One region of the Thalassospira sp. NFXS8 genome, then DNA from elsewhere that is predicted to be linked to it. Evidence: riboswitches for the same ligand, from Rfam matches in the RefSeq annotation. Region 1 holds a riboswitch; each other region holds the start of a gene.
The links. Region 1 has a riboswitch for cobalamin ahead of J4E05_RS08350 (energy-coupling factor ABC transporter permease). Riboswitches for the same ligand answer to the same signal wherever they lie in the genome.
Positions count from the first base shown of each region.

Region 2: linked by a shared signal. The riboswitch ahead of cbiM (cobalt transporter CbiM) and the one ahead of J4E05_RS08350 (energy-coupling factor ABC transporter permease) in region 1 are both predicted to bind cobalamin.
Region 3: linked by a shared signal. The riboswitch ahead of metE (5-methyltetrahydropteroyltriglutamate--homocysteine S-methyltransferase) and the one ahead of J4E05_RS08350 (energy-coupling factor ABC transporter permease) in region 1 are both predicted to bind cobalamin.
Region 4: linked by a shared signal. The riboswitch ahead of J4E05_RS12405 (methylmalonyl-CoA mutase family protein) and the one ahead of J4E05_RS08350 (energy-coupling factor ABC transporter permease) in region 1 are both predicted to bind cobalamin.

Region 1 is NZ_JAGEMF010000001.1:1,837,980-1,845,241, forward strand. Features, by position in the region: gene nadB (L-aspartate oxidase) at 1-217, shown strand, start outside; gene J4E05_RS08335 (MOSC domain-containing protein) at 245-739, shown strand; gene J4E05_RS08340 (DUF4269 domain-containing protein) at 756-1,412, opposite strand; gene J4E05_RS08345 (ABCB family ABC transporter ATP-binding protein/permease) at 1,535-3,403, opposite strand; gene J4E05_RS08350 (energy-coupling factor ABC transporter permease) at 3,648-4,328, opposite strand; cobalamin riboswitch at 4,385-4,602, opposite strand; gene J4E05_RS08355 (glutamate-5-semialdehyde dehydrogenase) at 4,809-6,095, shown strand; gene J4E05_RS08360 (nicotinate-nucleotide adenylyltransferase) at 6,095-6,703, shown strand; gene rsfS (ribosome silencing factor) at 6,759-7,148, shown strand.
Region 2 is NZ_JAGEMF010000001.1:409,197-416,458, forward strand. Features, by position in the region: gene J4E05_RS01875 (DUF4198 domain-containing protein) at 1-676, shown strand, start outside; cobalamin riboswitch at 828-1,016, shown strand; gene cbiM (cobalt transporter CbiM) at 1,173-1,796, shown strand; gene J4E05_RS01885 (NikL family nickel/cobalt ECF transporter subunit) at 1,800-2,528, shown strand; gene cbiQ (cobalt ECF transporter T component CbiQ) at 2,525-3,307, shown strand; gene J4E05_RS01895 (energy-coupling factor ABC transporter ATP-binding protein) at 3,289-3,987, shown strand; gene J4E05_RS01900 (DUF924 family protein) at 3,984-4,526, shown strand; gene J4E05_RS01905 (glycosyl transferase family protein) at 4,601-5,665, opposite strand; gene yaaA (peroxide stress protein YaaA) at 5,714-6,487, opposite strand; gene J4E05_RS01915 (peptidylprolyl isomerase) at 6,643-6,963, shown strand; gene J4E05_RS01920 (DUF1491 family protein) at 7,218-7,262, opposite strand, start outside.
Region 3 is NZ_JAGEMF010000003.1:255,018-262,279, reverse strand. Features, by position in the region: gene J4E05_RS17560 (acyl-CoA thioesterase) at 104-904, opposite strand; gene metE (5-methyltetrahydropteroyltriglutamate--homocysteine S-methyltransferase) at 901-3,243, opposite strand; cobalamin riboswitch at 3,350-3,573, opposite strand; gene J4E05_RS17550 (amino acid ABC transporter ATP-binding protein) at 3,806-4,543, opposite strand; gene J4E05_RS17545 (amino acid ABC transporter permease) at 4,540-5,607, opposite strand; gene J4E05_RS17540 (amino acid ABC transporter permease) at 5,612-6,709, opposite strand; gene J4E05_RS17535 (amino acid ABC transporter substrate-binding protein) at 6,758-7,262, opposite strand, start outside.
Region 4 is NZ_JAGEMF010000002.1:709,685-716,946, reverse strand. Features, by position in the region: gene J4E05_RS12445 (two-component system sensor histidine kinase NtrB) at 1-87, shown strand, start outside; gene J4E05_RS12440 (YnfA family protein) at 107-424, opposite strand; gene J4E05_RS12435 (asparaginase) at 684-1,688, opposite strand; gene J4E05_RS12430 (hypothetical protein) at 1,930-2,784, shown strand; gene J4E05_RS12425 (Lrp/AsnC family transcriptional regulator) at 2,906-3,397, opposite strand; gene phhA (phenylalanine 4-monooxygenase) at 3,565-4,539, shown strand; gene J4E05_RS12415 (response regulator) at 4,672-5,091, opposite strand; gene J4E05_RS12410 (hypothetical protein) at 5,177-5,350, opposite strand; cobalamin riboswitch at 5,721-5,891, shown strand; gene J4E05_RS12405 (methylmalonyl-CoA mutase family protein) at 5,987-7,262, shown strand, end outside.

The DNA of each region.
Region 1 (7,262 bases):
CAATTTCCGCGTTAGCAACGATTTGCTGGAATTGCGCAACCTGTCGGTGGTGGCAAAGCTGATCATTCAGTCTGCCCTGTGGCGCCGCGAAAGCCGGGGCCTGCATTACACCACCGATTACCCCGAACGCGATGATACCGGCGCCCCGCGCCAAACCATTCAGGTGCCCGAAAACTTTGCCGGTCGCTGGGTGGTTTCGGGACAATGGAAAAGCTGATCACAATATAACGGATCCTTCACCACCATGACGTCATCCAACGCCAACAATAACGCGATTGCCCAACAGCCGATGACGGGCACGCTTTGCGGCATCGCCCGCAAAGCCGCCCCTTATGCCAAAATGGAAACCCTGGACCTGATTTCGGTATCGGTGGAACTGGGGCTGGATGGCGATCATCGTGGTAAATTAAAAAAGCGCAAGGTCACTGTAATGGCCAGGGAAGACTGGCAGGCCGCCTGTGCCGATATTGACCGGCCCGACCTGGACTGGACAGTAAGGCGGGCAAACCTGCTGGTTTCCGATTTTTCCCTGCCGCGACATGTTGGTGCCCGTTTTGCCATTGGCGATCTCGTTTTAGAGGTATCTGGCGAAACCGACCCGTGCAAACGCATGGAAGAAGCCGCACCCGGCCTTGAAAATGCCCTGCGACCTGAATGGCGGGGCGGGGTTACCTGCCGTGTCATTACCGGGGCGGAAATTGCCATTGGTGCGCCTGTACGTTTGCTAAACGAACAATAAGCGCCACAACAAATGCTTACGTAAAATTTGACGGTGAACTACCACCATTCACCGCCCCCCAAAGCAACCATTGCTTTAATTGCGATGGCGAAAAATCAAACAGCGCATCAAGGCCCGTATAGGGATCACCGGCAATTTTCAATATCCGGGCAAATGCAGGTTCGGTTTTAACCCCGGCCTGTTTGAGGGCAATAATCCGGTTGTGAAACTCCGCATCCAGCATATCGAGAATACGGGCTTCAACCACCATATGGCGAAACCCGTACTGGTGGTGTGCCGGTTTGTTGGTGGCAAAAATTTCCACCTGTTCGGGCTTTTGGTTCGGGCACGAGATCATAAACTGCACCACCACCGCTGCGCCCACATGGCGGGTTGCCGCACGGTTATAAATGTGAAAACCGTCAAAATGTGAAAATCTGCCGGTGCAAACAGTGGCAAAGCCGTTCAAATCATCGGTATTGACCAAAATATCAATGTCAGACGCAGGCAAACCCAGCCCCAACGGGATTGTCCCGGCAATGCAGGCCCCATACCCCGATAAGACCGGCCAAACGCCGCCATCAACAAGCCCTGCTGCGCAATTTTGCCCCCGCAACCCTGCCTGTGCGCGTTGCAAGCCCTGTAATCGGGTAAAATCCTGCGCGCGCAGCCCTGTCTGCCACCCCGTAATCATCTTTTTCCTGCGCCAGCTAAAACACCACCACCATGTTACCACACATGCAGATAGCAATAAAAAAGTGGGCCCGCAATTTTGCAGCCCCGCCCTTTGTTCAGGCCATAAATGTATGGCCTTGCCTATTTGGGTTTTGTTGCGGCCTCGGTGGCACCGGCATGGGCCAAAATTTCTTCGGCCTGGCGGATTTCCTGTTGTTGCGCCCACATTTCGCCATACAGGCCGTTTTGTTCCAGCAAATCATGGTGGCGGCCGCGTTCGGCCACCTTGCCATCGCGCAACACAATAATTTCGTCGGCATCGATCACGGTGGATAAACGGTGCGCAATAATCAGCGTGGTATGCCCGCGCGATACGTCGCGCAGGGCTTGCTGAATATCCTTTTCCGTTCGGGTATCAAGGGCTGACGTCGCTTCGTCGAAAATCATGATTTTCGGGCGTTTTAGCAACATCCGCGCAATCGAAACCCGCTGTTTTTCGCCGCCCGAAAGTTTCAGGCCACGTTCACCAACCATGGTTTTAAACCCGTCGGGCAAGCTATTGATGAAATCACGAATGCTGGCAAGGCTGGCAACATTGTCAATTTCGTCCTGCCCGGCACCGGGGCGACCATAGGCAACGTTATAGGCAATGGTATCGTTAAACAGCACGGTATCTTGCGGCACAATGCCAATGGAGCGGCGCAACGACCCTTGAGTCACATCGCGCACATCCTGCCCGTCAATGGTGATACGCCCGCTTGAGGCATCGTAAAAACGAAACATCAACCGGGTTAATGTTGATTTACCGGCACCACTGGGGCCAACCACAGCAACTGTCTTGCCTGCCGGCACCTCAAAGCTGACCCCTTTTAGAATTTGCCGGTCTTCGTTATAGGCAAAATGCACATCTTCAAACCGCACCGTGGCTTCCTGACACACAAGATCACGGGCACCGGGGCTATCTTCCACTTCCTTGCCAACATCAAGCAGGGAAAACATGCGTTCCATATCGGTCAGCGACTGTTTGATCTGGCGATAGACAAATCCCAAAAAGTTCAGCGGCATGTAAAGCTGTAACAGATAGGTATTTACCAGCACAAAATCGCCCACGGTCATATTGCCGTTTTTAACGCCATTTGCCGCCAGCAACATGTTTAAAACCAGGCCAACCGCAATAATTGCCCCCTGACCAATATTCAGCTTCGATAACGATTCCTGCGATTTGACGGCGGCAACTTCATATCCGCGCAAGGCATGGTCATAGCGCGATGATTCATGCGCTTCGTTATTGAAATATTTGACCGTTTCATAATTGATCAGGCTGTCAATCGCCTTGGTATTGGCTTCGTCGTCGCGCATGTTCATTTCGCGGCGATATTTCATCCGCCATTCGGTCACGATCAGGGTAAAGGCAATATAGATGATGATGGTCACAAACGTGATCAGCGCGAACCAGACATCATAAAGAACCCACAAAATGACCGACACCATCACGATCTCAAGCAGGGTCGGCAGGATGTTGAACAGCATGAAGGACAGCAAAAATTCAATGCCCTTCACCCCGCGTTCAATGGCACGCGACAGCCCGCCCATCTGACGGTCGAGATGAAAGCGCAACGATAACGCATGTAAATGTTCAAACACGCTTAGGGCCGAATTGCGAATGGCGCGCTGGGCAACCTTGGCAAAAACCGCATCGCGAATTTCACCAAAGGCCGAGGATAACACCCGAACCAGGCCATAGCCGATAATCAGACTGACCGGCACCGTCACCAAAGCCGCAACATCACCATTGGCAGCAGCCTTGCCCCCGCCCAGTGCATCAACAGCATATTTGTATAGAACCGGCACATACACATTGGCGACCTTCGCCCCGACCAGGAACAAAAGCGCGACCACAACGCGAATTTTCAGTTCCTTTTCGCCCTTGGGCCATAAATAGGGCAGAAAGGTTTTGATCACGCCCAGATCGGCGCGGGCCGACGATTCTTTTGCACCGGTTTTTTTCACGTCTTAATCCTTGTTGAACCCGTCCCCGATGTGGGCAATGCCGCAAAACGCCAGCACAATGAACCATTTCCCCAAACCCACCTTCCACAAATGGCCCGTATTAGGCAATTTGGCAAGCACATGAAGGGCAACATATTGTGTGAAACATCGAAACAACGGCCCTGCCTTAACACAAAAAGGGCATTTCCAGCCCAAGCCGGAAATGCCCCAACGTCAAAGCCAAAATTAAAACCAAAGTGGCCTGCTAGTTTGCCGCGCAATATAACCGGCGCTCGAACAGCCCGCTATCGCGAAAACGATACAGGGTTTTAACCGCCGCCAGAATAGCCAGATCAATAAGCGGTTCGACCAGCACAACCGTCATATAGGCCGCCCCAAAACTGGCAACATGGCCGACATTTTCCATGCCAAAGCCCTGACCATAAAAGGCCCAGAAACCAACCCAGCACACAATCCCGCCCTGATAGGACGTTGAAAGCACCAGCGCCTGCCAATATGAAACATCCTTATAGGCACGTTTGCGCGGAATAACCTTTTCCGCCAGCACACCCATTGCAAACAATGGCACCAGAAGCGTCGTCAGGTTCATGCCGTATTGCGGCAGATCGAACGGGGCAAAGAACACCCCCTGCACCAGCAAACCCAACGCCAGACCGATGGCCGCCGGGGCCGCGCCGAAAATCAGAAACAGGGTTGATCCCAAAATCAGATGAACTTCCGACACCCCGACCGGGTGATGGGGCAGTACCTCGAAAAAGAAAAAAACCAGCGCTGTGGTTATCAGGCTGCGCACCAGAAGCGAGCCAACACCATCGCGACGTGCGGTATCGACTGCCATTTTCATGGCCATCCCCACCGCACCGGTTGCTGTGGCATAGCTTAATGCGATTTTGGCGCCGTCAACGACGCCAGGTTCGATATGCATAATATAATCCTTTCTTGCACCCACCGTGCATGAACAGGCCAGTTTTACTGATCCTGTCAGTGACAAAAATTCGGGCAGGTCTCCTGACTTGTGCCGATTGTTGCCATTCCGTCTTCCCGGGGGTGAACCCCAGTGACATCAAGGAGGCAACCGGCACTTACAGTTGCGGGGGCAGTTATGGATTTGGCAGGTTGCCAGGCAAATTACCGCACCATATTCCCTATTATTCCCCATCAGTCACACCAATGAAGAAACCCGAAGCATCACGGTAACAGACGCGGCCCAGTACCGGTATGAAATATCACCCGCAAAAAGCGAAAATCCGACATAGTTTGGATCCGTAATAAACCGCAGCCGCAAACAGCACCAAGGTGATTGCAGTTGTATGCGGGGCGGACTATGTTGCTAATTTGTTGACGATTTTACAATTTAAGACCGCACCGCCCCAAACCAGCGGTGCCCACAAACGGAAACGGGACCATGACGGCACTTGCCAGCACTGAAAACCAGGACATTTCACACCTTATGCTTCGCATCGGCATTGCCGCACGCGATGCTGCCTTGATTCTGGCCCAGGTCCCGTCACAGCCAAAAATTGATGCCCTGAATTATGCCGCACGGCTGATCCGCGAAAATGCCGATAAAATTCTGGCTGCCAATGCGGTTGATATGGAAGGCGGGCGCAAAAAAGGCCTGACGGCCGCCCTGCTGGATCGGTTGGAACTTACCCCGGCCCGCGTTGAAGCGATGGCAAAGGGTGTTGAAGACGTTGCCAGACAAAACGATCCCGTTGGTCGCGAAATGGCACGCTGGACCCCGGAACATAACGGGCTGGATATTGCGCGCGTGTGTGTGCCGCTTGGTGTGATTGGCATCATTTATGAAAGCCGCCCCAACGTCACGGCCGATGCCGCCGCCATGTGCCTTAAATCGGGCAATGCCGCCATTTTGCGCGGCGGGTCGGAAAGCTTTAATTCGTCGCGCGCCATTTTTGATTGCATGAAACAGGGCGTGATCGAGGCTGGCCTGCCCGACGCCTGCATTCAAATGATCCCGGTGACCGACCGCGCGGCGGTTGGCGAAATGCTGAAACTGTCGGATTATATTGACGTGATTGTACCGCGCGGGGGCAAATCCCTGATCCAGCGCATCACCGATGAAAGCCGTATTCCGTTGTTCAAACATCTGGAAGGGCTGTGCCACACCTATATTCACGCCAGTGCCAACCCTGCCAAAATTAACGACATTGTGCTGAATGCCAAAATGCGCCGGGTGGGGGTTTGTGGCTCGACCGAAACCGTTTTAATTGATCGTGCCGTTATTGGCACTCTGTTACCCGCCCTTGCCGATGCCCTTGCCAAAGCAGGCTGTGAAATGCGTGGCGACGACACCGCCTGTGGTCTTGATGCCCGCATCAAACCGGCAACCGAGGCTGACTGGTCAACCGAATATCTTGATGCGATTGTGTCGATCAAAACCGTTGATGGCGTAAAAGATGCCATTCACCACATTAACCATTACGGGTCACACCACACCGATGCCATCCTGGCCGAAGACAGCGCCGCGACCGAGGCATTTTTAAACGGGGTGGATAGCGGCATTGTCATTGTCAATGCATCAACCCAGTTTGCCGATGGCGGCGAATTTGGCATGGGCGCGGAAATTGGCATTTCGACCGGCAAGTTGCATGCACGTGGCCCGGTCGGAGTCGAACAATTGACCAGCTATAAATATGTGGTGCGTGGCACCGGGCAAACCCGCCCGTGATGAGCGTTCGCATTCCGCGCCGTCACAATGCCCCACCCCGAGTCGGATTACTGGGCGGGTCTTTCAACCCCGCCCACGAGGGCCATTTGCATATTTCACTTGAAGCGTTAAAGCGATTGCATCTTGACGAAGTATGGTGGCTGGTATCGCCGCAAAACCCGCTAAAGTCCCGTCAGGGCATGGCCGGGCTGACGGAACGCTTTGATTCGGCACAAATGATTGCACAACATCCCCGCATTGTTGTTTCTGCAATTGAAACCCAGCTTGGCACCCGTTATACCGCCGACACACTTGCAGCCTTGCAACGCCGTTTTACCCAAACGCGTTTTGTCTGGCTGATGGGCGCTGACAATCTGGCACAATTTGATCGCTGGAAGTTCTGGGAAAAATTGATGTATTGCGCGCCCATTGCGGTTCTTGATCGCGAGGGTTATTCTAATAAAGCATTGCGTGGCACCGCAGCACAGCGTATGGAACGCTGGCGCATTGCCGCAGAAAAGGCAGGTTTGCTGGCCGATATGGAAACACCAGCTTGGGTTTACCTGCCGATACGGCGCCATCCGGCTTCCTCTACGGCGATTCGCGCCGAAGGCCGATGGCAGGTTTGACCTGTGGATGTTTTAATTTCCGCGTGATGGCGGCGAACATCCACCCTAAATTAAGGTGGCGACAATAATTACCGCGAAACAACGCCTGACACCGAGCGAGTTGCTTGCTCTTATTCAGGAAACACTGACGGACGACAAGGCCGAAGATCTTGTCACCATTAATCTTACCGACAAAACAGCCATGGCTGATTATATGATCATCGCATCAGGCTCCAGCTCGCGCCGGGTTGCCTCGATGGGGGAACATATTGTTGAAACCCTGAAAAGTTCAGGCCAGGGCCGTGCGCAGGCCGAGGGCACCGAACAGGGTGACTGGGTTCTGGTGGATGCGGGTGATGTGATCATTCATTTGTTCCGCCCCGAAGTTCGCGCCTTTTACAACATCGAACAGATGTGGGGCGTTGAAAACCCGGCCTTGAAACAACAAGCAGCCCGTCTGTACTGATTGGCTGCGCCTTGCTGTCGCCCGGCGCATTCCGCCGGGCCATCAGCCCTTTGCCGCTTGGGGCAACAGGCATCTGTAAATTTTTATCAGGGCTGCATATTTTAGCCCGATAGG
Region 2 (7,262 bases), 1.4 Mb from region 1:
GGAAACGGGTAAGGATGTGCATTTTGACATGGTCTTCACCCATCCCACCGATATGGGACCAACAATGGAAATGGCATACCCGGTACAATTTGGGATGCAGGTAAATGGCCAGAAAACCGACCTTCTGGACAAGTTAACCCGCCACGATGTCGATGGAAAACAGGCATATCAGGCCGATGTTATCCTGCCACGACCAGCAGGATATGTTTTTTACATTGAACCAGAACCTTACTACGAACCCGCCGAAGGCAAATATATTGTCCAATATACCAAAACCGTCATTGATGCCTTTGGCGATGGCAGCAATTGGGACCAGATGGTTGGCTTTCCGGTCGAAATAGAACCCTTGTCACGGCCTTATGGCCTATGGGCAGGCAATAGTTTTAGCGGCATTGTCAAACATAATGGCAAACCGGTTCCCTTTGCCGAAATCGAAGTAGAATTTCGCAATGATGGCAGCGTGAAACTGCCCAATGGCAGCTTTTCCACCCAGATTATCAAGGCCGATGCCAATGGGACATTTTCCTATACAACTCCCTGGGCTGGCTGGTGGGTTTTTGCGGCCCTGATCGAGGATGGCACCCTGCCAACCCCTGACGGCAAAGCCAATGCACCGGTTGAACGCGGTGGCGTGCTATGGATCAAAACCGATAATCCTGCCCAAACAAGCAACTAACCCTCAATGTTCCTGAATGAAAAGTTATGACGAATTTTTCAGATAAATCGCACAAAAACAAACCTTTACCTGATTACATTACGTCATAACTTTTTATAAAAAATATGAAAAACAGCGTGGCCGCGCTTGACTTTCAAGCTATTCCGCCCCTAGTCTACAGTCTGATCAGGGTGATCCGGGTTCGCCCGGATAAAAGGGAATACGGTGCCGTAATTTTGCCCATGCCGTAGCTGCCCCCGCAACTGTAAGCGACCAGAATTTTCAATGGCCACTGGAACATTCCGGAAAGGCGAAAATTGTACGCGCAAGCCAGGAAACCTGCCTTGATCACAAAAGCTGTATCGGGCGGGGTGTACCGGTGGAACGGCGCGATGATAGCGGGCACATAACCCTTGCTGTGTCGGTCCTTTCCACCGTTATGGACCTTTCCCCGATATTTACAACAACGATGAACCAAGCTGGCACCAACCGGAGCCAACTCAATAAAGGGCGACCAATGCATATTGTGGATGGTGTTTTATCAACCGAGGTCGTAGTTGCCGGTGCAGTCATTGCAGTGGGCGGCATTGCCCTTGGTTTACGACAGGTTTCCATTGAAAATATGCCGCGTATTGCCCTGCTTAGTGCGGTTTTTTTCGTCGCCTCTCTCATTCATGTGCCAATTGGCCCGACCAGCATTCATCTGATCATGAATGGTTTGCTTGGGTTGATACTCGGCTGGGCTGCGGTTCCGGCAGTGTTTATTGCCCTGCTTTTACAGGCTGTCTTTTTCGGGTTCGGTGGCATTACGGTTCTGGGCGTTAATACCGTCAATATGGCGTTGCCCACCATTGTTGTATGGCTGATCTTTGGCCCAATACTTGCCCGAACCGAAGGACGCACCATGATGATTGCCGCGTTTCTTGCCGGGTCATCTTCCATTATGCTTAGTGCCATCATGGTCGGATTATCACTTGCCCTAAGCGGGCAGGAATTTATCGCAACCGCCCGACTTGTTTTTGTCACCAACATTCCAGTCATGATTGTTGAAGGTTTCCTGACGGCAGCGGCCTTTGGACTGATTAAAAAAGTTCGCCCCGCTGTGTTATTATCAGGCCCAAACACCAGCCTGGCGGCCTGACTTATGACAACAGCGTCCGCTATCCATCCAAACTTTTTCCAAACCCGCCTGTCCCAAAACGCCTTTACGGCGCTGGTGCTTGCCGTGCTGACAATTGCCATGCTCGCCCTGCCCGTCACTGCCAGGGCACACAGCTTTCATGTATTTGCGCTGGGGGATGGCAATATCATTGAAGGCTACGCCTATTTCGGCGGCGGCGCACGCCCGCAACATGCAAAGCTGTCGGTCGAAAACGGCGCGGGACAGATCTTACTGCAAGGCGAAACCAACGCGAATGGCGAATTTCGTTTGCAGGTGGACCATCTTGATGACTATGTCATCCGTGCCAATACTGGCGACGGCCACGCGGCATCCTATTTGCTTAAATCATCCGAACTTTCCGACGCCTTGCCAAAGGCGACAAGCAATGCAATCGGAACTGTTGTGGCACTTAACCCGGCTGACAGTGCATCAGACACCGCAACCTCTTTTTCTGCTGCCTCCGACATGGTCGCATCGACGACGGATGAAAACACGGCCTCGCAGCATGTTTCAATAACGCCGGAACAACTTTCGCAACTGGTCAGTCATGCCGTTGCCAAACAGGTAAATCCGCTACGCGAACAAATTGTGGCTTATGAAAACAAGGTTCGTTTTTCCGATATCATCGGTGGACTTGGTATTATTATTGGTATTTTTGGCATAATTGCGTGGTGGCAGGCACGCCAGAAAATATCGAACACATCGAAATGAGCCGCCATATCGTCCTGTCACCGGCCAGCCGGAATACGACAACCGGGATGATTGGCGTTATCGACCCGCGTTTTCGCATTATTTGCACGATCATCTTCGCTGTTTTTATTGTTTCCATCACAAGCTGGCAAGCTGTGGTGGCCACCATCGTGGTGGCTGCAGTTATGGTGGCACTGTCACTGCCAGAATGGCGTAAAACATTGCGCCGGGTGCTGACGATGGACGGTTTTATTTTTGCCACCCTGCTGTTACTGCCCTTCACCTATCCCGGCGATACGGTTTTCACCGTATGGGGTCACGCGGCATCACAACAAGGAATTTATCAGGCGGTCATGATCGGCCTAAAGGCCAATGCTGTTATTTTTACAGTGATGGCATTTCTGGGATCGCTGGGCAGCACAGATTTGGGGCGCGGTATGATGGGCCTTTATATACCAATCAAACTGACAACATTGCTGATGTTCACCGTGCGCTACATCGATGTGTTACATCACGAATATTTACGTCTGCGCCAGGCAATGCGCGCCCGCGCCTTTCATTTGCGTAGCAACCGGCACAGCTGGAAAATGACAGGGTATCTGGTGGGAATGTTGCTGGTACGCGCGCATGACCGGTCCGAACGAATTGTATGGGCCATGAAATGCCGTGGCTTTCACGGGCATTTTCATTTCACCCATCTGCCGCGCCCGGCAAAATCTGATTACATGTTTTTATTGGTTATGGCGGTAATTCTGGTGATGCTCATCACGCTGGAGGCTCTATGTCCGCCCCTGATCTGATTGTGCTGCGCGATATCTGTTTTGCATTTTCACCCGCAAAACCGGTTCTAAATCACGCTGATTTCTCACTGGCGCCCGGCGAAAAAGTTGCCCTGACCGGACCGAACGGGGCCGGAAAAAGCACACTGCTGCATATTATGATGGGGCTGCAAATTCCAACAACCGGCACCATTACTATCTTGCAAAAAACCTGTAAAACCGAAAAGGATTTCAGCACCATCCGCGGCAAGGTCGGCTTGCTGTTTCAGGATTCCGACGATCAGCTTTTTTGCCCTACCGTGATTGAAGATGTTGCCTTTGGCCCGTTAAATCTGGGCTATAGCGATGCTGATGCCCTTGAAATTTCACATAAAACTTTGGCCGACCTTGGCTTGTCCGGTTTTGAAAACCGTATTACTCATCAGTTATCAGGTGGCGAAAAACGGCTGGTCGCCCTGGCAACGGTGCTGGCAATGGCACCGGAAATCCTGTTGCTTGATGAACCGACCAACGGTCTTGACCACACTGTTGAAAACCGCCTCACCAGTATATTGCAAAACCTGCCACAAGCGATGGTGATCATTTCACATAACCAGCCCTTTCTCGATCATGTTGCCTCCCGCCAGGTAACGTTACACAATGGTGATCTGATTTCCGGACACGAAACAATCAAAAACATCACGGCAGGAACAACATCATGAATCCGGACGAGATTTTAAATTTCTGGTTCAACGAACTGACCACGAAACAATGGTTTGAAAAAGATACCGCGCTTGACCGCCACATCGACGAACGTTTTGCCGATTTTCATGCAGCAGCGCGAATTGGCGAGCTTTATTACTGGCGCGAAACCGCACGAGGACGCCTGGCCGAAATCATCATTCTTGACCAGTTTTCCCGGAACATGTTTCGCGACCGGGCCGAGGCCTTTGCCTGTGACACACTCGCGCTGGTTCTGGCACAGGAAGCTATCTTGCAAAAAGCTGATGCAGCACTGACAACCGCATCAGAAAGGCTGTTTTTATATATGCCTTATATGCATTCAGAATCCGAAGCCATTCATGACATTGCCCTGACGCTGTTTGATCAACCGGGACTGGAAAACAATCTGGATTTTGAAAAACGTCACAAGCAGATTATTGACCGTTTTGGCCGTTATCCACATCGCAATGAAATACTGGGGCGGCCATCCACCCCGGAAGAAATTCTATTTTTACAACAACCAGGATCATCATTTTAATAAAAAAGCAGGTGTGCGAACAAAATCGCACACCTGCTTTTCTCATTTTACCAGAATATCCAATTACCGCCGACTTAACGCTGGCGCTTGATCTTGCGATTTACCCACCATCCTTCAACCAGGCTTTCCGCTTCGTCAATATAATCCGCCCGGCCCGCCAGATAAGCCGCCATGGCGGCGCTGCCCTTGATCTTGGCAATGGCATCCGTATCTTCGATCTCGCCGCGCCACACGCCTAAAAAATGCTCCATCTTGGCAGGAGGCGTATCGTCTTCGGGCTTTTCGCTGCGTGCCAATGCCGCAGGCCAGCGTAAATCGCTCAGCGTGCCATTATCAAGCAAGCGTAAATCAACATGTTTGTACGGGGTGCGCTCCGCCTCGCCGCCGCCGCCCTTGATCACACCAATGCGCGGCAATGCCAGTAATTTTCCGGTTTCACGATGAACATCCAGAAATGCCGGGTGAAACACCCCTAAAAAAGCCGCCTTGGCCTGTAACGGGTTTAACAACCGCAACAGGGTATTCACCGGGCTGCGAAGCCCCAGCAGCGGGCGCAGACCGATTAATTCCTGTAATTTCGGATGAATATGGCGCAGGGGCAAATAGGCAATCCCTTGCGTTTCAATATCTGATCGCGCTTCTTCGGCGGACATCGCAATGGGCAGCTTTAACGCCTTAAACGCCGCTTCGGTGCCAACCCCTTTAACCAGATGCGAATTATAACCATGCATCAGGACCGGCACCTTGTTTTGCGCCAGCAACAACGCGGAGAGCACAAACCACGGCAAGCCCCGTGTACGTCCTGCTGCGTAAGACGGCCAGTCCAGCATTGGATGGCACGCAGCCGGCACATCGCTGTCATCAGGTTCCAGGCGCGCAATGGTGCGCACAGCCTCGATCATGCCGGCCAGTTCTTCCGGCGTTTCACCGCGATAGCGCAGCATCAAAAGATACGCACCCAACTGGATCGGATCCACCTCGTCACGCAACACCATGGAAAAGGCATCGAAGGCCTCGTCCCGTGTCAAACTGCGAGAACGGCCCGGTCCGCGAAAAAACTGCCGCAAATAACCCGAAAACGGGTGGGCTTCCGGCATATGGTTTTCATCGTCGGGCTGCTCTAGATGATCATCGCTCATCTGGTCGCTCACTTCGTTTGTGGATGGGGTGTAAAAAAGGGCACTACCCTATTCGTGGGTACGCGTAAAGACCCAGTCATTTCCCTGCGTCAGATCATCGCGGTAAACATACCCGTCCATATCAAAGGATTTCAGGTCTTCGGGGGCCTCAATACGATTTTTTATCATATAGCGCGACATCATACCACGGGCGCGCTTGGCTGAAAAACCGATAACCTTGGCAGTATTCCCCTTAATCTCCTTAAACACCGGTGTAATCACCGGCCCTTCGATCAGCTTGGTCTTGACGGCCTTAAAATACTCGTTCGAAGCGAGATTGACCAACGTTCTGTCTTTATGCTCAAGGGTAAGATCATTGATGTGGCGCGCAATTTTATCACCCCAGAATTCATATAGATTCTTGCCACGATTATTTTCAAGCCGGGTTCCCATTTCCAGCCGATAGGCCTGCATCAGGTCGCCTGGTTTCAAGATACCATACAAACCGGAAAGCATCCGAAAATGGTCCCCTGCCCAGTCCAGGTCATCTGATGTCAGGTTATCGGCATCGAGTCCGACATAGGTATCACCGCGAAAGGCATATACGGCCGGTTTGGCGTTATCGCGGGTAAAGGGTGTTGAAAAATGCGCGAAACGCTGCACGTTCAATTCCGCCAGATCTTCACTAATGTGCATTAAATTCATCAAGTCGCGACGTGTTTTTTTTCGCGCAACCTGAACCAGTTCAACGGCATCATCAAGAAACACCGGCTGACTCACGGGCATCTCCGGTGCCGGTGTTTCAAAATCCAGTTTCTTTGCCGGGGAAACAACAGCAAGCATTTGTGAGCCTCTTCTCTTTCATCACAGGTCATTTTGTCGTAACAAGCCACAAGGCTTATGGGAAAGTGTGCTTGATAGCAATTCCCATAATTTCGAAATTTTGCAGATTTCCGGCCATTTGCACCATTATGGCGGCCGGATCGAAAGGAAAAATCATGAGTGAACAAGTTCGCGCTTCGCACATTTTGCTGATGTATGCCGGTTCGGCACGCTCGACCGCATCGCGTAGCAAAGAAGAAGCCCTGACCCAGATTCAGGATTTGAAAACCCAGGTCAATGACGGCGCTGATTTTGCCGACCTCGCCAAAGCAAACTCTGATTGCCCGTCCGGCCAGCAGGGCGGCGATCTTGGCTTTTTTGGCCGTGGCATGATGGTTCCCGAATTTGATCAGGCCGCTTTCAACATGGAAGTTGGTACTGTATCGGACGTTGTTGAAACCGATTTTGGTTATCACATCCTGCAGCGCACTGCCTAATCTGGCACGATCAAAATCAAAGGCCTGCAATGCGTTGCAGGCCTTTTTTTATGCAAAAAATCCACTAAATATCGTACAAGTTTTGTTGAACTGTTAAAATAAGTCCGCTTATTCTCAGCTTTTATCGTGAAGTCTGGTGCCCTTTTTGCAACATGGGACCTCGCGCACCTGAGGCTGCGAAACCGGCATTTGCCAAATTAAGACGGTTTATCGCTGACAATTATTGGCTAAAGCGCACACAAAACGTTAATGCCCTAAAAATCAACAATCGGCGCATCAAGTTCATAAGCCGATTTGTG
Region 3 (7,262 bases), on a different contig from region 1:
CTATTGGTCATTTTTTAGCCGGAAATACCCGTGATTTTAACAATCGGAAAATGGCTGGCGCATGATGAACGCCAGCCCTCCTTTCCCAATAAAAGGGCGATTGTTATGCTGCGCGGTTATGAAACGGTATCGGGCGATGATCGTGATCAATGGCCACCATCACAAACTCGCCAACACCACATTGCCGCCTTTGATCTGCATGTAAATTTTCGGCCCATAGCTGGACCTCAACCCGGATCGAGCTTTGCCCAACGTCAATCACCCGCGGCACGGTAATGGCAACTTCACCGCTGTGAATATGACTGGTGAAATCAACCCGCTTTGCCCCCGCCATCACCACTGTTTGCCGACACTGGCGGGATGCAGCAACAAAGGCAGCTTTTCCCATGGCCGCAAGTGCATTGCCCCCATATAAACTGCCGTAATGGCTGGTTTTTTCGGGAAAAACAATTTCGACCATCGCCGGATGTATCGGTATTTCGTCGGCCCCGGTTACCCCGGCATTATCTGGCAAGGGCGGCAATTTGCCGCCCCACGCCCCAAGTTCGGCCCCAATCGCCACCATGTTAAATCCACCACGGCAACAATGGTTGCGCGCGCCGCTTAGCGGGTTTTCAGCGATCATTTCGACCTCTACCGACAATGACCGACACCCGACCCGAACCACAGACCCCGTCAGTTCAACAATGTCCCCGATTTGCGCCGGTGCATTAAAATCAATGCGGTCACACGATGCCGTGACAAAATCGACATGCCCGTGGCGCGACGCCGCAATAAAGGCAACCTTGTCCATAAAGGAAAGGCCAACACTCCCAAACAACGTGCCATGATGATTTGCAGCACCCGGAAACACGATATCAACCATCCGGGTTGGCCCGGAAAACACCGGGTGATCCGGGCTCATTGTGCGGCCTTCACAAGGTTCTGACGCAATAACCGTGCTGCTTCGACCATATTTACAAGGGCCGGGCGCACTTCATCCCATCTACGGGTTTTAAGGCCGCAATCCGGGTTGACCCAAATCTGGCTTGCCGACAGTTGCCGGGTTGCTGCCACCAGCAAATCAACCATTTCATCAATGGTTGGCACACGCCGCGAATGAATATCATAGACCCCCGGGCCAATGTCATTGGGATAGGCATAATCGACAAAGGCATCCAGCAGTTCCATTTTTGAACGCGATGTTTCAATCGAAATAACATCCGCATCCATCGCACCAATTGCTTCTATGATGTCATTAAATTCGGAATAGCACATGTGAGTGTGGATCTGGGTTTCATCACGCACGCCCGATGCCGACAATCGAAAACATTCAACCGCCCAGTCCAGATAGGTTTTCCAGTCCGCCTTACGCAGCGGCAATCCTTCGCGCAAGGCGGGTTCATCTATCTGGATCAGGCCGATACCGGCTGCTTCAAGGTCAGTAACCTCGTCGCGCAGGGCCAGTGCGATCTGGGCGCAGACATCGCGGCGCGGTAAATCATTTCGCACAAACGACCATTGCATCATGGTGACAGGCCCGGTCAGCATCCCCTTAACCGGCCTGTCAGTTAACGACTGGGCATAATGCGACCATTTAACTGTCATGGCATCGGGACGCGATACATCGCCATAAATGATGGGGGGTCGAACATATCGCGACCCGTAACTTTGTACCCAGCCATGTTTGGTAAAGGCATATCCCGCCAGTTTTTCGCCAAAATACTGTACCATGTCGTTGCGCTCGAACTCGCCATGGACCAGCACATCGATGCCAATTTCTTCCTGCCAGCGAATGGCGGCACTGGTTTCTTCACGAATAAAGGCATCATAGGCATCGGGTTCCATGTTGCCCCTGGCAAAGGCCGCACGGGATTTGCGCACATCTGTTGTTTGCGGAAAGGACCCGATGGTTGTGGTTGGAAAAGCAGGCAGCCCCAGTTTGACGGTTTGCAAACGACGACGCACATCAAACGGGCTGTTGCGATTATCCATACCCGCAGAAATACCCAAAACACGTTCCGTCACCAGACGATCATGAACTTTCGCTGACGTGCGACGTGTGGCAAGTGCAGCCGATGCCTCGCGAAATAGCGATGCGACCGCCCCTACGCCTTCACCAAAAGCCCGTGAAAGGGTTTTAAGTTCCTGTATTTTTTGAACCGCGAATGAAAGCCAGCTTTTAAGGTCCGCGTCCAGATCGCTTTCCTGCTCCAGATCAATCGGCACATGCAAAAGCGAGCATGAAGGTGCCAGTTCAAACAGGTCATTGCCACGCGCCGCAATGGCCGGGGCAATCCAGTCATAAATTGCCTGAAGATCGGCCCGCCAGATATTGCGCCCGTCAATTACGCCAAGCGAAATAACCTGGTTTGGCGCAGCACCGTTAATCACGGCATCAAGCTGCTCGGGTGCCCTGACCAAATCGACATGCAACCCGGCCACCGGCAATGACAACACTGTCGGTAAGTTTTCTCCCAGTTTACCAAAATACGTCGCCAGCATCAGTTTCAATTTTGGAACGGCCTTGCCCAGTACCTCGTACGCCTTTTTAAAAGCCGAACGCTCGGCGTCATCAAGGTCAAGGACCAGGCAGGGTTCATCAATTTGGACCCAGTCAGCACCACTATCTCTAAGCTGGCAAAGCACTTCCGCATATACGGGCAACAACCGGTCCAGCAAGGACAGCGGGTCAAACCCCCGGACCGTGGATTTTGCCAGTTTCAGAAACGTAACCGGCCCCAACAAAACCGGGCGGGTTTTAAAACCAAGTGCTTTTGCCTCGCGAAATTCGTCAACCGCTTTGGTCGAGGCCAGGGTGAAATGCTGTTCAGGGGACAGTTCCGGCACCATATAATGATAATTGGTGTCAAACCATTTGGTCATTTCAAGGGCTGGAATGCCTTTATAGGCCGTTTTACCACAGCAACTTTCTTCCTGTGTATCTCCCCGTGCCATGGCAAAATAGGTGTCGGGTTGAATCAACCCGCCCTGCCAGTCATAGACATCGGGAATTGCACCAACCATGACACAAAGATCAAGCACATGGTCATACAGGGAAAAATCGTTGCTGGGCACATGATCAACACCAAGGCTTTTTTGCCGTGCCCAGTTGGCACACCGCAAGGCCGATGCCTTTTCCTGCAAAGTGGCAAGATCGGACATGCCGGACCAGTAATCCTCCAATGCGAATTTCAATTCGCGCCGTGGGCCGATCCGGGGTGTTCCCAGAGTTGAAACAGGAATGGAAAAATTCTTCGACATAGACTTACCCCAATAAATGGGGGCAAAGGCCAGGCAAAAGCACGCACCCCTGACCGGAAAAACACCGGCAAGAGTACAATACTCCACCGGGGCACCCCGCCCGAGGACGTAACATGAAGTCGCGGCAGGTCTCCTGGCTCACGGGTCACGGCTTTTATCCGGCCTTCCCGAAACGCCTGAACGTCTCAGTGGCCATGCATGGATAAAAGCTCGCCGCTTACAGTTGCGGGGGCAGCTTCGGCATTGCCGTTTCTTCAAACGGCGCACCGAATTCCCTCTTAGCTTCCGCCTGACAATCAAACGAAAGAACCATCGACACGGCTACAGTGCCTCTAAACGCCACAACTGTCAACACAGACATAAAGATTTCTTTATGTCTTATTAAAAAGAAAAACGGTGCCACAAACCGAACATGTGACACCGTCTTCTTTCACCGTATTTGACGGTACATTTTTATATCAGGGCACCGAAAATCAGGCTCGCTTCCGTATTCACGATATCTTTAACGTCCGAAAATACCGGGGTCACCACGACCTGCTATTCGGTTATCGGCCTGCCCTGATTACGCTTTTACCAATCGCGAAAGGAACCGTTGGCTCCGTTCGTCCTGCGGATTGTCAAAAAAGGCATCAGGCGTGGCCGTTTCAACAATTTCACCGGCCTCCATATAAACAACCCGGTCAGCAACCCGGCGGGCAAAACCCATTTCGTGGGTAACAACCACCATCGTCATACCGCCCTCGGCCAGGGCCACCATGGTATCAAGTACTTCGCCAATCATTTCAGGATCAAGGGCCGATGTCGGCTCGTCAAACAGCATGATTTTCGGTTTCATGCACAAGGCACGGGCAATAGCAGCGCGCTGCTGCTGCCCGCCCGATAGCTGACCGGGGAATTTGGCCGCCTGCCCCAGAATTTGCACACGGTCAAGATAGTCCCGCGCGCGTTCCTCGGCTTCCTTGCGACTGGTTTTGCGCGACAGAATTTGCGGCAAGGCACAGTTTTCAAGCACGGTCAGATGCGGAAACAAGTTGAAATGCTGAAACACCATGCCTGCTTCACGGCGGATTTCATCCAGATCCCGCAAATTATCGCCCAGTTCAATACCACGAATGACAACATGGCCGGAATCATGGGATTCAAGTTTGTTCAAACAGCGGATCAATGTGGATTTTCCCGACCCTGAAGGGCCACAAATTACCACCCGTTCGCGTTCGGAAACGCAAAAATCAACATCGCGCAATGCATGAAAGGCCCCGTAATATTTGTTCAGGCCCTGAACATCGATGGCATAGGTCATGAATGATTCCTTGAATTTATGCCGGCTTCAAGATGGCGGGAATATGCGGCAATGCCATAACAAATGACAAAATAGATACCGGCCACAAACAGATAGGCTTCTGTCGATGGCCCCGGCCACGCCGGATCAGTTGCAGCACTGCGCGCCGCACTTAACATGTCGAACACGCCAACGATCAAAACCAGTGCCGTATTTTTAACCATCACGATGGCCGTATTGGTCAAAGGTGGAATAACCTTCTGGATCGCCTGTGGCAAAACGATATGCCAGACCATTCTCCAGTAAGGAATGCCAAGGGCCTGTGATGCCTCGATTTGGCCAGATGGCAAACCTTGCAAACCACCACGAATGACCTCGGCAAGGTAAGCCGCAGCAAAAACCGTTAAGGCCGCAAGGGTTCGCCCCAGTTTATCGATCGTCCAATCGGGCGGCAGAAACAGCGGCAGCAGAATAGCCGCCACAAACAATAGCCCCACCAGCGGCAGCCCTCGCACGATTTCAATAATGAAAATCGACACATTACGCATAACGGGCAAAGACCCGCGCCGCCCCAATGCCAAAACAATGGCAAAAGGAAATGCCAGCCCCAGCGACAATACCGCCAGCAAAAGCGTAACAGGCAGCCCTCCCCATTTGGATGTCGGCACATAGGCAAGGCCCAGAATGCCACCATTCATTAGCACCAGCATCACGGCAATGCCTGCTGCCCACAGCACCAGTAACCGCCCACCCCACATCTTTGGTGAAAGGGTTGCCAAGACCAGCATCACAATCACGATCACCACAATAATGGCCCGCCATTGTTCTTCTGGTGGATACAAGCCGAACAAAATGAAATTCAGCTTTGCCGAAATAAACGCCCAGCAGGCACCACCTGCCCGACATTCGCCAGGCGATGCAACCGTCCAGTGCGCATCAAGTACCGCCCAGTTAAACGCCGGAACAAGACCAATCACGATGCCTAGCGACAGCACCGTTAACAAAACCGATAGCCAGTCGCCAAATAACAGAGTGAACAGGCGATGAATGGCAGGCCGGTTAGCTGGTATATTTGGATGTGCCATGTCCTTAACGCTCCACCAACGCAATTTTGGCATTAAACCGGTTCATAATCAGCGAAACGGTCAGCGAAACCGTCAAAAATACACCCAGCATGACCATAATGCTTTCCAGTGCCTGCCCCGTCTGATTGATAACGGTATTTACAACCAGTCCCAGTTCCGGATAGCCCACTGCCACCGCCAACGTGGTGTTTTTCACCGTTGAAAGATATTGGGATGTCATTGGTGGAACGATGATGCGCAGAGCCTGCGGCAGAACAATGCGAAACATAATTTGTCGGTCGCGAAGGCCCAGTGCCCGGCCCCCTTCCCATTGCCCTTTGTCAACCGCCTCGATCCCGCCGCGAATGATTTCGCCGGTAAATGCCGTTGTGTACAGCGCCAGGCCGATGGTGATTGCCGCAAATTCCGGTGACAAATACATGCCACCTCGAAAATTCAGCCCATGCAACACGGGACTTTCAAGACCAAGCGGCACATCCGCCAACCACCAGATAACAATGCTACCCAAAAACCATATAGCCGCATATGCAGGTAACCGCCGCAGCAACCCGATATGGCGAAACCGGCGATGCCCAACCCGGATGACCGCTATCAGCAATAGGATCGAAGCCGCGATCACCCAGCCGCCGCCTGGCCCCATGACAAGGGTTGGCGCATAAACCCCGCGCAAGGATAAAAACACCCCCGACACCGGCTGAAACGCATCGCGCGGTGCAGGTAACGACGAAGTTACCAACCCGTAAAAGAACAATAACTGCACAATAAGCGGAATATTGCGAAATAGCGTGACATACCCGACGGCCAGACGTGACAGCAAAGGGTGCTTTGAGAGTTGCGCCAATGCCAGAAAAAGACCGCCAATCGTTGCCAGGACAACAGCAATAACCGAAAGCCAAAGCGTATTGGCCACGCCGACGACAAAAGCCCAAAGAAAGCTGTCCGACGGGGTGTAATGGACAATACTTTCGGAAATAGGAAACCGCGCCGGATGAAACAAAAAATCAAATCCGGTACGAATGCCACGCTCGGCCAGGTTGCTAACTGCATTTCCGGCCACCCAGTACAGGAGCCCCAGCAGACCACCCAAAAGGGCGATCTGCATGATCCAGCTCCGGAACCGGTCCGAATACCAAAGGGACTGCAACATGGCTTATTGAAACGCCAGAGGAAGCATCAAACCGCCGTCCTTAAACAGGGCATTGTAACCACGTTCAAGTTTCAGCGGACTATCCTTGCCCACATTACGATCAAATATTTCCCCGTAATTACCCAGCGCCTTGACGATCTGATAGGCAAAGTCATCCTTTAAGCCAAGGGCGGTACCATTTCCCGGGTCCTTGCCCAGAAACCGCACAATGCGCGGGTCCTTGCTGTCTAGCATGGCATCAACATTTTCCCGGGTAATGCCAAAACTTTCGGCGGCAATCAGGGCCTGAATGGACCAGCGTACAATATCCATCCACTGGTCATCCCCCTGTCTGACGGCCGGGGTCAGCGCATCAACGTAAGGGGTGGCAGGAAAAATGATATAATCATCGGGGTTTTTTGCCATACTTGCCCGGACCGATGCCAATGCCCCGGCATCGGTAATCAGCGCATCACAACGGCCAGAGAAAAATGCCTGCCGTGCGGCCGAAGTATTATCAAAAACAACC
Region 4 (7,262 bases), on a different contig from region 1:
GAAACTGAAATCGGAAAAGGCACCACATTTCATGTTTTGTTACCGGGCGAAGACCGCACTGGTACGGGGAACGCCCCCAACAGCTAACCAAGGCAGGTTCCGCGCCCTAACGCGGGGCAAACAAAATGACCATTGCCCCGGCCACACACATGCCAGCCCCGACCATATCCCAGCGGTCGGGGCGCATTCCTTCGACCAGCCATAACCATAGCAGCGATACCGCGATATAAACCCCGCCATAGGCCGCAAACGCCCTCCCGGCAAATGCGGTATCAACGCGGGTCAGCAAAACCGCGAAAATCACCAGGGCAATCATTCCCGGGGCAGTCCACCACGGCGATTTATCGTTTCGCAACCACGCCCAAAATGCATAACATCCGGCTATTTCGGCAGTCGCGGCAGCGATATAAAACAACAGTGACACAACAGCCCTTTCACGCCCTGATATTTCGAAATACCGAAAACGGGGTACCACAGCACCATCAATGCCACGTCAATTGACTTAGGCGACATTGATCATTGCAGGACACCTGGCTAACAGCCCCAAATATTACGGTTTGTCCCCGCGTTAGCGGCGATGGTAGCGGCAAGAATACCAATACCAATATGCCCGCCATTCGCATACTGACCGGGATGGCATTTATAGTGGTAAACAGCCCTAAAGGCCTTGTGCGATCCTGCCCTTAAAAGGCGGGGCGCATATCACCGGCATATTTGCCCGCCCAGTTGGTTAGAACCGGCGTCAAATAATCTTTCAGAGTTGCCGCACGGGCATCATCAATCACGCCATGGCGACGCAGCAATGCCCCCATTGCCACCTCGGCACCACGTTGGGCACCGTCATCAATTTTAAGGGCCACGCCCAATCCTTGTTGGGGAAATGCTGCGCAATAAACGCCTTCGGCGCCGACCTTGACCAAAGCATCGGTACCGCAAACTTCCATCACCTTGGTGCAAAAACGCCCGGTGCCTGCCACCATGAACGGGTCAGCCGCACAGCCCTTGCGAATCCGCGTAATTGCCTGTGCGCGTGCCGGGGCCAGGCCACTGGTATCGGCCATACGTGCCATTGCCAGCCCCAAATCGCGCAACCGCATGCCAATAACCGGAATTCCGCAACCATCAATACCGCGTGGCGCAGATGACAAATCACAATCGCCCATTTCTTCCAAAATGCGAATCAGGCGTTGCTGCACCGGGTGGGCTTCGTTGATATACCCCGTCGGGTCTTCGCCCAAATGCACCGCCGTTGTCAAAAAGCCCGAATGTTTACCTGAACAGTTATTGTGCGCCCTGGTCAGTTGTACATGGTCCACCGCCTGTTCAATCGCCGATGCCAGTCGCAGCGAATAATGCGGCGCACATTCCAGCGTATCAACCGACAACCCCAGTTTTTCAAGCCATGCCGCCACAGTATGGGCGTGGCGTTCCTCACCGTTATGCGACGAACAGGCCAGCGCAATATGCTGGTCTTCCAATTTAAACGCATCGGCCGCACCGCTTTCAACCATCGGAATTGCCAATAATGGCTTGATCGCGGAACGCGGATACATCAACGCATCAATATCGCCGCCCTGCTCAATTACAGTGCCATCGGCTTTCATCACCACATAACGCCCGCGATGAAAACTTTCGACCATGGTTCCACGGGTGGCTTCAACAAGGATCGGGTTGGCACGATTGGTCATGATGGGCTCCGCATATGGGGGACGGGTTATATCGGTCATCGAATACTAATCTTTCCTATGCCTGAAATCACAGGCAAAAGGCAAGAACCGTTCACGGCGCGGACCGCACGATAAAACCGGTTACAATTTGCTTTTCACCATCCTTTACAGGGGAACCAGTCCCGTTCCCACGCGTCGGCAGCATCCCGATAACAGGGTGTGTTTCAATCACCCCGTGTAACATTATCAGGAGTATCCCGTCATGAAACGAGCCTTGTTCGCCCTTTGCAGCATCGTCATATCGAACAGCCTTGCGTCACCCGCCGTGGCCGAAAACAAGTGGCTTACCCCCCAGGATGCGATCTCGCAGCTATGGTCGGGCCGCTCCCCTGTCGGGCAGGGAAAAGAATGGCCGGTTGATCAATGCAATAATTGGGGAGCCTTGCCTGAAGATGTTCAGACGGCATCAACCAACACCTTGTCCGGGCTGGTTATTCCCACGGTGGGTGTTAACCGTGCGATCCTGACCACTGGCCTGCAACAAATGGCCAAATCCCTGCTGGCCTATGATTTAGCCACGCTCGAAGCCGGTCATTTTTATCCGCCCGACGATATTGACGGTCCCTTTGCCCTTAACCCCGCCTATTGGCAAAATGCTGCCCGGTCCCCGCATGGCAATGCTCTTGACCACCTGCCAGTCCTTGATATTTCCGGGTTTGACAACGAAATTCATATGACCGAAGTGCTAAAAACACAAAACCGCGCCGAAGTCATGAATACCCTTAATCAAACCGGGGGAATGACCAACAGCCAGCGATGGAACTATTACGCGGCGCGTTTTTCAAAAGTAGGGCAGGAAAACATTCCGCTAACGGGCTATGTCGAATTTACCCAGATGGAAGACCAGTGGGACGACCAATATGCCTTTGCCGCGGCTGACGGGCGCATCGTTTACGATTACGTCAACAACCGGATATACTATACGCCTGCCCATTACAAACAATGGAAACAGGACGATTTCACACCTGATGACACCCCGGCATATGGTTGCACGCCCGAAGGCACCTGTTGCGACCCGTTTTTCAAAATTGCCAATGACCAACAGGCTGCACAATAACAAACGATCTGGCAGGAAGGCGGTGTAAAGCCCCTTCCTTGCCGGTTTTCGGCGACCATTGCACCTGGCACATCTGCTGTCACGAACCTGCCTGCTCGTTGCCCTGCATCGTGCCTTACATCTATATCCGCGCCGACGGATCCACCCTGATCGGAATGGCGGTTTCGTTTTTATATTCCTTAAGCACCAAACTGGATTGCACATCGCGTACATTGGGCATCGACAGCAATTTATGGGTCACAAAATCACCAAAACTTTCAATGTCTTGTGCCAGTGCCATTAACAAAAAATCCTGCCGCCCGGTCATGGCCCAGCACGACAAAATCTCGGGCAAATCATTCATCGCACGGGCAAAATCTTCGGCACCAGCTTCGGTATGGCGCTGCAAACGGACCTGAACCGTTGCCAAAACCCCCAACCCTGCTTTTTTGCGATCCAGCAGGGCAACGGTTTTACGGATCATTCCCGATGCCTCTAGCTGTTTCACCCGGCGCAAACAGGGCGATGGTGACATACCCACAATTTCAGCCAGGGCAACATTGCTTATGCTGGCATCCTTTTGCAGGACATTTAAAATTTTCACATCCGTTGCCGAAAGCTCAACATCCGTCATTTTTAACCCCAAAATCGCAATAATCAGTCACATCATGACATACAAACCATAAAAACGCATCCATATCGCCCGGAAATGACGCTGAAACTACTGTAAAATACAATCTTCACAAATACCCGAAACCGGCCACCAGAATGCCGGAGACTTATTCGTCAGTGAGGAACGTCATGAACAGGTTTCAGGCCGAAAAAACACCTTCCTTTGTCACCGATCCGCATTTTAGCCCGGCAGAAAGGCAAAACGGCAATGATAGCGCCCAATTAGCGCCCTCTTGTGCGCCAAAGGCTCCGGCCCCTAACCTGCGCGGAGATTACAGCCATACCCATGACGATTACACAGTCGATCAAAACTGGGAAAAGTACAGCGCCGCCGAACATGCCTTGTGGCGCGAATTGTATCAGCGCCAAAGTGCAATTTTACCCGGCATGGCCGCCGACGATTTTATTGCCAATCTGGCACGGATGAACGCGCAGGATGGCATTCCAAAATTCGATAAAATCAGCGAACAGCTTTTTGCTGCCACCGGCTGGCGGCTGGTCGCCGTGCCCGGCCTTGTGCCCGATGATGCGTTCTTTAATCATCTTGCCAATCGCCGTTTTCCGGTAACGGTGTGGCTGCGCAAACCCGAAGAGATCGATTATCTGGTCGAACCCGACGTTTTTCACGATTTTTTTGGCCATGTGCCCATGCTGTTTGATCCGGTATTTGCCGATTATCTGGCGGCCTACGGTGCCAAAGGCCCGGAAGCGATCAAACACGGGTCACTAAAGCAGCTCGCCCGGCTGTACTGGTACATGGTGGAATTTGGTCTGATCAAAACTACAGACGGTTTGCGTGCCTATGGCGCAGGAATGTTATCGTCAAAAAGCGAGACTTTATATTGCCTTAGCGACCCACGACCAAATCGCATCGGATTTGCACTGGAACGTGTGATGCGAACAGACTACAAGATCGACGATTTTCAAAAAACCTACTTCGTTCTTGAGAGCTATCAACAGCTGTTCGAGGCGACGTTACAGGATTTTGAAAATCTCTATACGCGTCTTGCCAGTCTGCCCGTTATTCCACCAGCAGGCGTTCTGGATTCAGACCGCGTGTATCACTTCGGTAACGAAGGATACGCCTTCGATGGCACTGGCTAACACCGGGTGCCTGGACAAGGGAGCTTGCCCGCCGGTTGCGATGCGACCGGCGGGTTTTATTTTGCCGCCACTCCCGTTACCGCACCATTGGCAATAGCGGTCTAACGCGAGCGCGCAGCAAATATTGATGAATTAATGGCTAAGAACGTTTTCCAAAACGCGGTTCAACTGCGCGATAACAACCATCGGACTGGAATCCTTGCTGATAAAATCAGCCGCCCCAAGGGCTTCAGCCTGGGCGCGAGTATCGGCATCGTAATGGGCGGAAAAAAACAAAACCGGGACATCATTTGAACTGGGAAACCGGCGGCGAATTTCGCAAAAAGCTTCAAAGCCGCTCATACCGGGCATTTCCAGATCCAGAATAATGGCGCGAGGTGCCATACCATCTAGCGAATCGATCAAATCATCGGCGCAATCAAACCCTGCAACAGCATATCCCGCACGCCGCAAAACCGTCTCAAGGGCGGCTTTGGCACTGGGGCTGTCGTCGGCAAAGGCCACCAGACCAGACAGGCTGGGATAAGGCGGCATGGCGCTTAGCGCGTTCATGAATGGCTTCTCTCCGAATTTCAGGACAGCCCGACCATAGAGGCTGAAAATGTCGAATTGGTTAAATGTCGAAATTTTGCCGCATTTAAACGGCTTTCTCCCGCAATGATGCAACAAACGCCAGAAATGCACGGGTTTTGGCCGGTGGATGGTGGCGCGAAGGGTGATAAACATGGGCGGGGAAAATTTCTTCGCCCCAGTCCGGGAACAATTCTGTTAACGCATTTCTGCCCGTGAAATGCAGACGACCAACTTCCATAACCCGGGCAATCCTATGGCCTGCAATACTGGTGCGATAAAGCGCTCCTGTATCGCCCAGCAGCAAAAACCCCCGTTAAGCACAATAAGGAAACCGCTGTTGATCGCTCTGGTTTGTGGGAACCTGCCCGTCTTCGAATCCCGAAACGCGGCATGGTTCTTTGCCGTTCCCGGGTGTCCTGTTGTTCATCATAGCACCAAAGTCTGATGCGCCCACATCGCCAAACGGCCTTTTCGACACCATCAGACACATGCAAAATTTTTCCTTATTAATTGAATTTGCACTATTTTTCATCGATTCTTATTTTAACCGGGTTCTACCTTTCGAATAAATAGGTATTTCCATGCCTATTTACTGAATTGGGCGGGGGTGCTATAAACAGGACCGTCCCCGCAAGGGGACATGGAACATTTTCCGGGAATTCGGTGCGGCCCCTGCCAAATCCGAAACTGCCCCCGCAACTGTTGGTTCCGTAACGTCAGGGGCGCCAATGCAGCCTGTGACGCCGGGAACAAGTCAGATTACCGGGATTGTTTCGCTCTCTGACAGGGGCCGGGCGGGGTGTACCGGGCGATGGGAACCAATGGTGCCACGCCAGTGCGCGGTACTTCGTATCGACCGCGACCGGGAGCAACCATGACCGATCAGAGCTTGAAACTGGCATCTGAATTTCCGCCTGCCGATTATGCAGCATGGCGCAAACTGGCCGAAGCCGCCCTGAACGGCGCGCCGTTTGACAAAAAACTGGTAACACACCTGCGCGACGGTTTTGATGTTCAGCCCATTTACACAGCCGATGATCTTGATGGTGACATCGCCCAAATTCACCCCTCCCTGATCGCGACCAACAGCCAGCTTGCCGCGGCACCCAACGCGAATGAAAAAACAACAAATACCGGCGCAAACCCTGCCGCAACCGGCTGGGATATTCGCCAGCTCCATGCCCATCCATCACCCAAAGCGGTGAATGATGCCATTCTGGAAGATCTGGAAAGTGGTGTGACATCCATTTTGCTGCGGTTTGATCATGCCGCAAGGTTTGGTCGGGGTGCCCGTGGGGATGATGCGGGGCTGGGTGGCGTCATGGTTTATAATCTGGATGACCTCAACCACACACTGAACGGCGTTTATACCAATCTGGCACCAATCGCACTGGATGCCGGGGCAGCAACCATACCCTGCGCAGCCTTGCTGGCCGCCCGCATGGCCCGCGAAGACGATATTTCCGACGCCGCACCTGCCTTTAATTTTGACCCGATAAGCACATATGTTGCCGAGGGGTACTGCCCAACCGACCTGACAACCGCATTAAAACAGACCGGCAGTTTTGCCCGAACGATGGCTGATAAATTCCCCAATGCCACAGCGATAACGGTAAACAGCACGCCGTGGTATAATGCCGGGGCAACCGACAGCATGGAACTTGCCATTTCACTGGCAACCGGCCTTGCCTATTTCCGTGCCATGGTTGATACCGGTATGGAGGGCGCAAAGGCTGCCACCAGCATTACTTTTACCACGGCCATTGGCACCGATTTTTTTGCCGGCATTGCCAAATTACGCGCCCTGCGCCTGATGTGGCGGCGTATTTTGCAGGCATCAGGCATTGAAGGCTGCCCCATCACCATCAATGCCATATCGGCCGAACAAATCATCAGCAAAGTGGACCCGTGGGTAAATATGCTGCGCACCACTGTCACCAGTTTTGCCGGCGGGCTGGGCGGGGCAGATAGTGTTGTGTGCCTGCCCTACGACCATGCCATTGGCTTGCCGGACGGTTTTTCACGCCGTATTGCCCGTAATACCCAGCTGATTTTACAGGAAGAAAGCAATGTTCACCGTGTCATCGATCCGGCAGGTGGTTCGTGGTTTATTGAAAACCTGACCCGTGATCTGGCACTTAATGCCTGGC